DNA from 3 places in the Rhodococcus sp. PSi06 genome. Region 1 is predicted to be linked to each of the others. Evidence: predicted binding sites of a transcription regulator. Region 1 holds the regulator's gene; each other region holds the start of a gene.
What was found. The regulator LexA, encoded in region 1, represses DNA repair genes until DNA is damaged. The targets are predictions, from matches to a motif close to CGAACANNTGTTCG.

Region 1 (3,274 bases):
CACTGCATATCCGGTCTCGGAGAAGCGCATCGAGAAGGCGATCTCCGATCAGGCCCGCTGACGCGCTGGGCTGTCAGTCGACGTCGGCCGACTCTCGGTGCTTGCGCAGCTCACGTATTTCCTTCTCGAAATCCTCGGCCGAGCTAAAGGAACGATAGACGGAGGCGAATCGCAGATACGCGACCTCGTCCAGGTCACGTAGCGGACCCAGAATGGCCAGTCCCACTTCGTTGCTGGGAATTTCGGCGGAACCGGCAGCGCGGATGGCATCTTCCACCTGCTGAGCGAGCAGGTTAAGTGCGTCGTTGTCGACATCCCTGCCCTGGCAGGCTCTACGTACTCCCTTGACGACCTTTTCACGGCTGAACGGTTCGGTGACCCCGCTGCGCTTCACGACGGCCAGCACTGCAGCCTCGACCGTGGTGAATCGTCGACCACACTCGGGGCATGAGCGACGCCGCCGAATTGCTTGCCCCTCGTCCATTTCACGCGAATCGACCACGCGTGAGTCGGGGTGCCTGCAGAACGGGCAATGCATGTGGGAGCCTCCGTCGTAGCCGATGCACCGACGTCGAACATTCGTGTCGGGGCAGTCAGTCGAGGATACTCAGTCATTCTGCGTGCACTGGGGCCGGTGGTCATCTGCCGGGCGCGTACTCGACCACAGCTCCATCGTGAACCTCGACCACACCGGCAGGCTGTCCCGCATCGGGTGTTGCGGCTCGCACGTTCGCGATTCCGATCAGGCCACCGGCGACGACGACGACTGCCAGCATCCACAGCACCAGCGATCGCATCCGCACCGGCTGACCGGCGAAGTGCGCCGAGGTCTCGTCGAAGGCGCGATCGGCGGCCTCGCGGTCGGTGACGTCGGTCCAGGACGGCTCCAGAACCGGCAGGCACGCTGACGTCTGTGCTCCGTGCGTCTCGAGAGAACTCCGCGTCTGGAGAGAAGTCCGCGTCGCGGGGGAATTGCGCAGCGCGGGACGAGCACGTCGACGACGCTCGACGCCAGTGGACCGGGTACGGACACCTACGGTGGTGGGGCGATCGGTGGTGATGGTCATCGGAACCTCGTCTTCGCTCGTTGGATCGCTTTTTCGATCAGGCGTTCGATGGACGCTTGTTCGAAGTTCTATCACGAGCCTCCGACAAAGTCTGTAGAAAACGCGACACGAGTCGAACAGATGTTTGATTCAACAGCTGATACACGCTAGATTCGTGTCAGAAACCACACGCCACACGAGTCGACACCATCAACTCCAGTCCGCGCAGAATTCATCACGCAGACCGGATCCAGGACATCAGCAGGAGGCCGACAGCATGAAGGACCAGACCTCGACGAGGTCGACCACGGGTTCCAAGACGACGGGTTCGAAGACGCCGGGTTCCGCGACCACCAAGGCCGCGGCCGCGAAGCCCGCCGCGGAGCCGACGCCCAAGGCCATGGAAGTCGGCACCGACATCAGCGCCGGCCTGACGGAGCGACAGCGGAAGGTACTCGAGGTCATTCGGGCTTCGGTGACCGAGCGCGGTTACCCGCCCAGCATTCGTGAGATCGGGGACGCCGTCGGCCTGACGTCCACGTCGTCCGTTGCTCATCAGCTCCGCACCCTGGAGCGGAAGGGATTCCTGCGGCGCGACGCCAATCGCCCCCGCGCGGTCGACGTTCGCGGTCTCGACGAGGTGCAGGCAGATCAGGCTGCCGCTGCGGTCGACGGTTCGTCCGAGGATCAGGATCGCCTGCCGACTCCGACGTTCGTACCGGTGCTGGGGCGGATCGCCGCCGGTGGACCGATCCTCGCCGAGGAAGCCGTCGAGGATGTGTTCCCGCTCCCCCGCGAGTTGGTCGGTCAGGGTTCGCTGTTCCTGCTGAGGGTCGTCGGTGAATCGATGATCGATGCAGCGATCTGCGACGGTGACTGGGTCGTCGTTCGCCAGCAGTCCGTGGCAGACAACGGAGACATCGTGGCCGCGATGATCGACGGTGAGGCCACCGTCAAGACGTTCAAGCGGTCGAAGGGTGAGGTGTGGTTGCTGCCGCACAACCCACTGTTCGAGCCGATTCCTGGTAACAATGCCGCCATCCTCGGCAAGGTAGTCACCGTGATGCGCAAGCTGTAGGAATTGCTTCGGCAGTGACACGGGAAGGGCCGCAGCACATGTGCTGCGGCCCTTGCCGTGTCGAGCGTCTACCGATCGGAGGTTCGGACGAATCAGAGGTTCAGTCCGCGACCGATGATCTCCTTCATGATCTCGGTGGTGCCGCCGTAGATCGTCTGGACGCGAGAGTCCATGTAGGCCTTGGCGATCGGGTATTCCTTCATGTAGCCGTAGCCGCCGTGCAACTGCAGGCACCGGTCGATCAGCTTGACCTGATTCTCGGTGGTCCACCACTTCGCCATCGCGGCTTCCTGGACTGTCAACTTGCCTTCGTTGAGCAGTTCGATGAACTTGTCCACCATGATTCGAGTGGCGGTGGTTTCGGTGGCCAACTCCGCCAACACGAATCGGGTGTTCTGGAACTTGCCGATCGACTTCCCGAACGCCTTGCGGTCGCGGCAGTACTGGATGGTCATGTCCAGTGCCGATTCCATGGCCGCTGCTGCAACCACGGCGATCGAGAGGCGTTCCTGGGGAAGGTTCTGCATGAGGTAGATGAAGCCCATGCCCTCTTCACCGAGCAGGTTGGCGGCGGGCACGCGAACGTCGGTGAAGCTGAGTTCGGCGGTGTCCTGGGCCTTCATGCCGATCTTGTCGAGGTTGCGTCCCCGCTCGAAACCGGGCATGTCGCGCTCCACTACCAGCAGGCTGAAGCCCTGGGCACCCTTCTCGGGGTCGGTGCACGCTACGACGATGATCAGATCGGCGTTGATCCCGTTGGTGATGAACGTCTTCGATCCGTTCAGGACCCAGTCGTCGCCGTCGCGCACGGCCTTGGTCTTGATGCCCTGCAGATCGCTTCCGGTGCCCGGCTCGGTCATGGCGATCGCGGTGATCAGCTCACCCGAGCAGAATCCGGGGAGCCAACGCTGCTTCTGCTCGTCGTTGGCCAGTTCGATGAAGTACGGCGCGACGACGTCGTTGTGCAGCGTGAAGCCGATGCCGCTGTAGCCGCCGCGGGTGGTTTCCTCGGTCACGATGGCGTTGTAGCGGAAGTCCTTGACGCCGCCGCCGCCGAACTCCTCCGGTGCGGCAGTTCCGAGGAAGCCCTGCTTGCCGGCCTCTACCCAGACACCGCGGTCGACGATGTTCTGCTCTTCCCACTTGGCAT
Region 2 (3,274 bases), on a different contig from region 1:
GGCATCTGGACGCCCTCGATATCACCGTGCGGCGTAACGCCTTCGGTCGCCAGGTCGACTCCTTCGAGACCGATCTCGACGTCGTGGACATCGAGGGTGGGCCGGTGCGAGCGGTGTTCATTCGGGCGCCCTGGGTGGAACGGGTCGGAGAACACGTCGAGGTGCTCGCCGCTGTCGTTCACGGACCGGCTGCCGGTCGGGTGGTGGCCGTACGACAGAACTCGGTGCTGGCGACCAGCTTTCATCCCGAGGTCACCGGAGACGATCGCGTACACCGACTCTTCGTGGACATGGTGCGCCACCACTAGGACTCGTCCGGAGCAGGTCGGTCCCGAGCGCGGTACCGGGCGAGTAAAGTCGACAACACTGATTTCGAGCAGGAAGGGGCTCTATCGCATGAGCGGCCACTCAAAATGGGCCACCACCAAGCACAAGAAGGCGGTGATCGACGCCCGACGCGGCAAGTCTTTCGCCAAACTCATCAAGAACATCGAGGTGGCGGCCCGCACGGGTGGCGGTGACCCCACGGGCAACCCGACTCTCTTCGACGCCATCCAGAAGGCGAAGAAGACCTCGGTTCCGATCGACAACATCGAGCGGGCCCGTAAGCGCGGAGCAGGCGAAGAAACCGGTGGAGCCGACTGGCAGACCATCATGTACGAGGGCTACGGCCCCAACGGTGTGGCGATTCTGATCGAGTGCCTCACCGACAACCGCAACCGCGCCGCAGGCGAGGTTCGCGTGGCGATGACGCGCAACGGCGGAAACATGGCAGACCCGGGATCGGTGTCGTACCTGTTCTCGCGCAAGGGTGTGGTGACCCTCGAAAAGAACGGTCAGAGTGAGGACGACGTCCTGATGGCCGTACTCGAAGCCGGTGCCGAAGAAGTCAACGACAACGGCGACACCTTCGAGATCGTCAGTGAGCCGACCGACCTGATCGCAGTACGTACGTCGTTGCAGGACGCCGGAATCGACTACGACTCGGCCGAGGCCAGCTTCCAGGCGTCGGTCAGCGTTCCGGTCGACGCAGACGGTGCGCGCAAGGTCTTCAAGCTCATCGACGCCCTGGAAGACAGCGACGACGTGCAGAACGTCTGGTCCAACGTCGAGCTGTCCGACGAGGTCATGGCCGAGCTCGACGACGAGGACTGACCACTCGATTTCGATCGAGCCAACAGGCCGGGTGTCGTATCCCTGATCCGCGGGTCCGCTCCGCTACGCTATCGAACAACAGTTCGTAAGCGGAAGGTGTGGTGGCGTGCGGGTGATGGGTGTCGACCCCGGTCTCACCAGGTGTGGGCTCAGTTTGATCGAGGGAGGCGTGGGCCGCACGGTCGTGGCGCTCGACGTGGACGTGGTCCGAACTCCCGCTGATATGGATCTCGCGCAGCGCCTGTTGCGCATCTCCGAGGCCGCAGAGTACTGGCTCGACACGCACAAGCCCTCCGTGGTGGCCATCGAGCGGGTGTTCGCACAACACAATGTGCGCACCGCGATGGGTACCGCGCAGGCCGGTGGGGTGATCGCGCTGGCGGCGGCCCGGCGCGGCGTCGACGTCTGCTTTCACACCCCGAGTGAGGTCAAGGCGGCGGTCACGGGCAATGGATCCGCCGACAAGGCCCAGGTCACAGCGATGGTCATGCGTATTCTCGGTCTGCAAACCGCGCCGACTCCGGCCGACGCCGCCGATGCGCTCGCGCTCGGTATCTGTCATTGCTGGCGTGCTCCGATGATCGCGCGGATGGCCAAGGCGGAAGCCATGGCGGCGGAGCAGAAGCGCAAGTACGACGCGCGTCTGGCCGAGGAGCGCAAAGCGCGCGCCGTCGTCGCACGCAGAATCGAGAAGATGGCCAAGAAAGAGGCGGGCGCACGATGATCGCATCGATCAGAGGCTCGGTGATCGACATCGCACTCGATCATGCGGTGCTCGAGGCCGCGGGCGTCGGATACCGCGTCAGCGCCACTCCGGCGACGCTGTCCACGCTGCACCGGGGAAGTGAATCGACCCTCCTGACCACCATGATCGTGCGGGAAGACTCGCAGACGCTCTTCGGTTTCCCGGACAAGGAATCGCGCGAGCTGTTCGAGTTGCTCCTGACCGTGACCGGGGTCGGGCCACGTATCGCGATGGCCACGCTCGCCGTGCACGAACCCGATGCGCTGCGAACCGCGTTGGCGGACAGCGATATCGGCGCACTCACCAAGGTTCCCGGAATCGGCAAGCGCGGCGCGGAGAGAATGGTCGTCGAATTGCGGGACAAGGTGGACGCGGTGGTCGGCCGCGCCGCGAACTCGGTTCTACCGGGATCGGGTGCCGGAAATTCTGTGCGCGATCAGATCGTCGAGGCGTTGATCGGACTCGGTTTTCCGGCGAAGCAGGCCGAGGAGTCCACCGACGCGGTACTCGCCCAGCAGCCCGAGGCAACCACATCGGCTGCGCTCAGGTCGGCGCTGGCGTACCTCGGAAAATCCAGGTAGGTAGACGTGAACGAGGACGACCAGTTCGCAGAATCCCAGGTGGGTGCGGACGCCATGTCCGACGATCTGGATGTCGAGACGAGCCTGCGTCCGAAGAATCTCACCGACTTCATCGGTCAGCCTCGGGTCCGTGAGCAGCTCCAGCTCGTGCTCTCCGGTGCCAAGATGCGTGGGGGAACTCCCGACCACATTCTGATGTCCGGTCCTCCGGGGCTCGGCAAGACCAGCATGGCGATGATCATCGCTGCCGAACTGGGAACATCGCTACGGCTCACGTCCGGTCCGGCACTCGAGCGGGCCGGAGACCTCGCCGCCATGCTCAGCAACCTCGTCGAGGGTGACGTGCTGTTCATCGACGAAATCCATCGCATCGCCCGCCCGGCCGAGGAGATGCTGTATCTCGCGATGGAGGACTTTCGCGTCGACGTCATCGTCGGCAAGGGCCCGGGAGCGACGTCCATTCCGCTCGAGGTTGCCCCGTTCACCCTGGTCGGTGCGACCACCAGGTCGGGTGCTCTGACCGGTCCACTACGCGACCGATTCGGATTCGTGGCGCACATGGATTTCTACGAGCCGAATGAACTGGAGCGCATTCTCATGCGGTCGGCCGGAATTCTCGGTGTCCCGATCGACCGAGACGGATGCGCCGAGATCGCCGGCCGATCCCGCGGCACGCCGCGCATTGCGAACCGGTTGCTCAGACGAGTCCGCGACTACGCGGACGTCAGAGGAGACGGCACGGTCACTCGAGAGACGGCCAAAGCCGCCCTGGTGGTGTACGACGTGGACAAAC
Region 3 (3,274 bases), on a different contig from region 1:
CGGACGGGGCGAGTGTGGTGCGGGGCGGGTGCGGTGAGGGCATCGGCGACGGACGCCCGAATCAGGTCGGGATCGACCGCGTCGGACGAGAACGAGCGCACCGACCGGCGCAACAGCAGAGCCTCGCGACGGCCACGATCGAGTGCCTCGGCGGTTCCGAGCCAGAACAGGTCGTCCTCGCCGCCGCGCAGCAGTGCCGCCGCCGTGGACCCGTCGTCGACCGGAGTCAAGCCGCGCACCACGGCGATAGGAACACCGCCCAGCTTGCCCTTGACCAGATCGCCTGCGGCAGCGAGCTCGTCGGCGATCGCGACCTCGGTGACGACGAGCTCGTTGCCCTGGCCGTCCTCGGCTCCTGCATAGGCGTGCAGGACCGGTAGCCCCGCAGCGCCGATGGCGGCGTCGGTCTGACCGATCCGCCAGGCGCGTCCCATGGTGTCGGTGACGACCACGGCCACCGTGACCCCCAACAGTTCGCCGAGGGCGGCGCGCAGGGCTGCGGCGCTGGCGTCGGGGTTCTCCGGCAGCAGAGCCAGTTCGCCACCGTCGACGTTGGAACCGTCGATGCCCGACGCGGCCTGCACGATGCCCAGCCGGTTCTCGGTGATCAGAGTTCGGCCCTTGCGTGCGACGATCCGCACCGCTTCCTGCTCCACCAGGACTCTGCGGGCTGCGTCCCGCTCGTCGGCATCGCGAGGTGCCTGCACCAATCGGCCCTCGACCTTGGAGACGATCTTGCTGGTGACGATCAGGATGTCGCCGTCGCGCAACCACGGCGCGTGCTCGGCGATTGCGGAGGCCAAGTTGTCGCCGGGTCTGAATTCCGGGAGGCCGGTGATCGGCAGCATTTCGATCGAGCCACCCGGTGAGTGATCGCCCGGCACGGGTGGGATCGAGTCGGGTTCGCGGATGTCGCTCACAGGTCGAGTCCGGCCGCGCGAAGCGCGGTGCGCGCCATCACCGCGGTGGTCTCGGGGTCGGTCATCAGCAACGGAACCGACTGCACGTCGACTCCGTCGACGACTGCGGTGTCGGTGGTGTGCACCAGCCATGCGTCGAGAATGCCGGTGCCGCTTCGGCTTCCGTAATGACGTCCCACCGCCTGTGCGGTGGTGTCGACGCCGATGACGGACAGGCACTCGTCGGCCATGCCGCGCAACGGCTTACCGTCGACGACGGGGGAGAGGCCGACCACCTTTGCTGCCGACGTACGCAGCGCCCCGCGGATGCCCGGTACCGCGAGAATCGCGCCGACGCTCACCACTGGATTGGACGGTGCCAGAATGACCGCGTCGGCTTCTGCGATCGCGTCCACCACTCCCGGTGCCGGGCTTGCCTGTTCGGCACCGATGTTTGCGAAACTGTGGGTCGGAATCTGTGCGCGGTAGCGAACCCACCACTCCTGGAAGTGAATTGCGCGTTGCTGCTCGCCGCTTGGATCGTCGGGATCGGTCACGACGACGTGGGTTTCCGAGCGATCGTCGGTGACGGGCAGCAACCGGACGCCCGGTTGCCATCGGTTGCAGAGAGCTTCGGTGACGGCCGACAGCGGAAATCCGGTGCGCAACATCCGACTGCGAATCAGGTGCGTGGCGATATCGCGGTCGCCGAGTCCGAACCAGTCGGGATCGGCACCGTAGGCAGCCAGCTCGTCGCGTGCGTTCCAGGTCTCGGCGATCCGGCCCCACCCGCGCTCGGTGTCGATCCCACCGCCGAGGGTGTACATGCAGGTGTCGAGATCTGGGCAGATGCGTAGACCGTGCATCCAGACGTCGTCGCCGACATTGACCACCGCGGTTATCTCGTGTTCGGGGTTGTCGCCGAACAAGGATTTGAGACCCTGGAGAAACCGTGCACCACCGACGCCGCCGACCAGAACAGTAACTTTCACAACACACGAGCGTAGTGGGGTTGCGGCAGTGCGGGGCGAGCGCCCACCCGGATCTGCACCGTACGTGCGGACGGTGAGCAGGCGTGAGAACTGCCGCGACACGCGCAGGACAGGCTCCGATTCGGGGAGAGCACCGATTTCGGGCATGTGATGGTATTGGATTTGTGCGATCGGCTTGACCGCGACACACCTGGGCGTGTCTAATCACAGGTATGTCATTCAGTGTTCGCAGCACGAGTTCGATTGCAGCGAACCTGGTTTCGAACACTCGTTCCCTTCCTGTTCGACCCCGGTCGAACGTCCAGTAGAGGTCGAGAGTTCGAAGAACGCGGGAGCGTTCGGATATGCCAGTTCGATCGAATACCTGCGCGGCGCAACGTATTCGAGTACACAAAGGTCGAAAGTATCTGCGCTACCACAGGTGAGGAGGCGGAAGCGATGTATGACGAGCACGTGACACGTGATCAGCGGGGCGGACCCACTGCACACCTCAGCGCTGTCGACGACGCGCCGCGAACCGAGTCCGACAACGGCGCAGATTCGAGCGTCCCGACAGACGCGGGTGCTGCGTACGTAGCTCGAACGATCGACACCGAGGCGGACATCGACGCGGAGACCGATTCCGACGCCGACCTCATGCCCTTCGTTGCCGAGTCGGTTCCGCCGGCCAAGCCGTTCCTCAGTCTCGTCGCCGGCTTCGACGAGATGTTCGAGGAGATCGAGGATCAGTGGCAGGAGCGCGCACTGTGCGCCCAGACCGATCCCGAGGCCTTCTTCCCGGAAAAGGGCGGCTCGACTCGCGAGGCGAAGCGAATCTGTCTCGGCTGCGAGGTCAAGGACGAGTGCCTCGAGTACGCACTCGCCAACGACGAGCGGTTCGGTATCTGGGGCGGACTGTCCGAGCGGGAACGACGCCGGCTCAAGCGCGGGATCGGCTGAGCGCTCCACCGACCTCCGGTCGAGCTCGGCTCTTCATTTTGCGGCCCGGTCGCTCCGCGGCCCCGCCAATCAGCTGCACCGTCATTCCGGAGCACTATTGGGATCCACCTCGTCCGGGTCGATGCCCAGGTATGTCGCAACCTGCTCCACCAGAACCTCGAACAACAGGTCTTCCAGATCTTCCGGGTGCTTTGCGCGACGCTCCAGCGGTCGTCGGAACAGCACCACTCTGGCGCGTGTCGTTTCTCCGCGCTTGTCTATCCCGGCCGGTACCAGTCTCGACAGTGGCACCGGCCCCTCTGCTACCACCTCGGGCGGCCATGTCACCGACTCGGGATCGAGCGCCCTGATCTTGGGCACCTCGTCGACGGCGATATCCAACTTCGAAAGCTTGTCGTGCCATCGATGGTCGATTCGCGCGAACGCGTCGAGTACCAGCCGATC

Region 2: ruvC (crossover junction endodeoxyribonuclease RuvC) is a predicted target of LexA. The motif match lies at 1,228-1,241, and genes of this name have one in related genera.
Region 3: cofD (2-phospho-L-lactate transferase) is a predicted target of LexA. The motif match lies at 2,153-2,166, and genes of this name have one in related genera.

What each region holds. Positions count from the first base shown of each region.
Region 1 covers NZ_JBHNYO010000005.1:265,863-269,136, reverse strand. Annotated here, with positions in the region: gene hrpA (ATP-dependent RNA helicase HrpA) at 1-61, shown strand, start outside; gene nrdR (transcriptional regulator NrdR) at 74-538, opposite strand; gene ACFI9K_RS09395 (hypothetical protein) at 639-1,067, opposite strand; gene lexA (transcriptional repressor LexA) at 1,447-2,124, shown strand; gene ACFI9K_RS09385 (acyl-CoA dehydrogenase family protein) at 2,217-3,274, opposite strand, start outside.
Region 2 covers NZ_JBHNYO010000009.1:74,128-77,401, forward strand. Annotated here, with positions in the region: gene pdxT (pyridoxal 5'-phosphate synthase glutaminase subunit PdxT) at 1-308, shown strand, start outside; gene ACFI9K_RS13400 (YebC/PmpR family DNA-binding transcriptional regulator) at 397-1,155, shown strand; gene ruvC (crossover junction endodeoxyribonuclease RuvC) at 1,262-1,879, shown strand; gene ruvA (Holliday junction branch migration protein RuvA) at 1,876-2,481, shown strand; gene ruvB (Holliday junction branch migration DNA helicase RuvB) at 2,536-3,274, shown strand, end outside.
Region 3 covers NZ_JBHNYO010000003.1:236,909-240,182, forward strand. Annotated here, with positions in the region: gene ACFI9K_RS05835 (coenzyme F420-0:L-glutamate ligase) at 1-920, opposite strand, end outside; gene cofD (2-phospho-L-lactate transferase) at 917-1,891, opposite strand; gene ACFI9K_RS05845 (WhiB family transcriptional regulator) at 2,597-2,830, shown strand; gene ACFI9K_RS05850 (metallopeptidase family protein) at 2,912-3,274, opposite strand, start outside.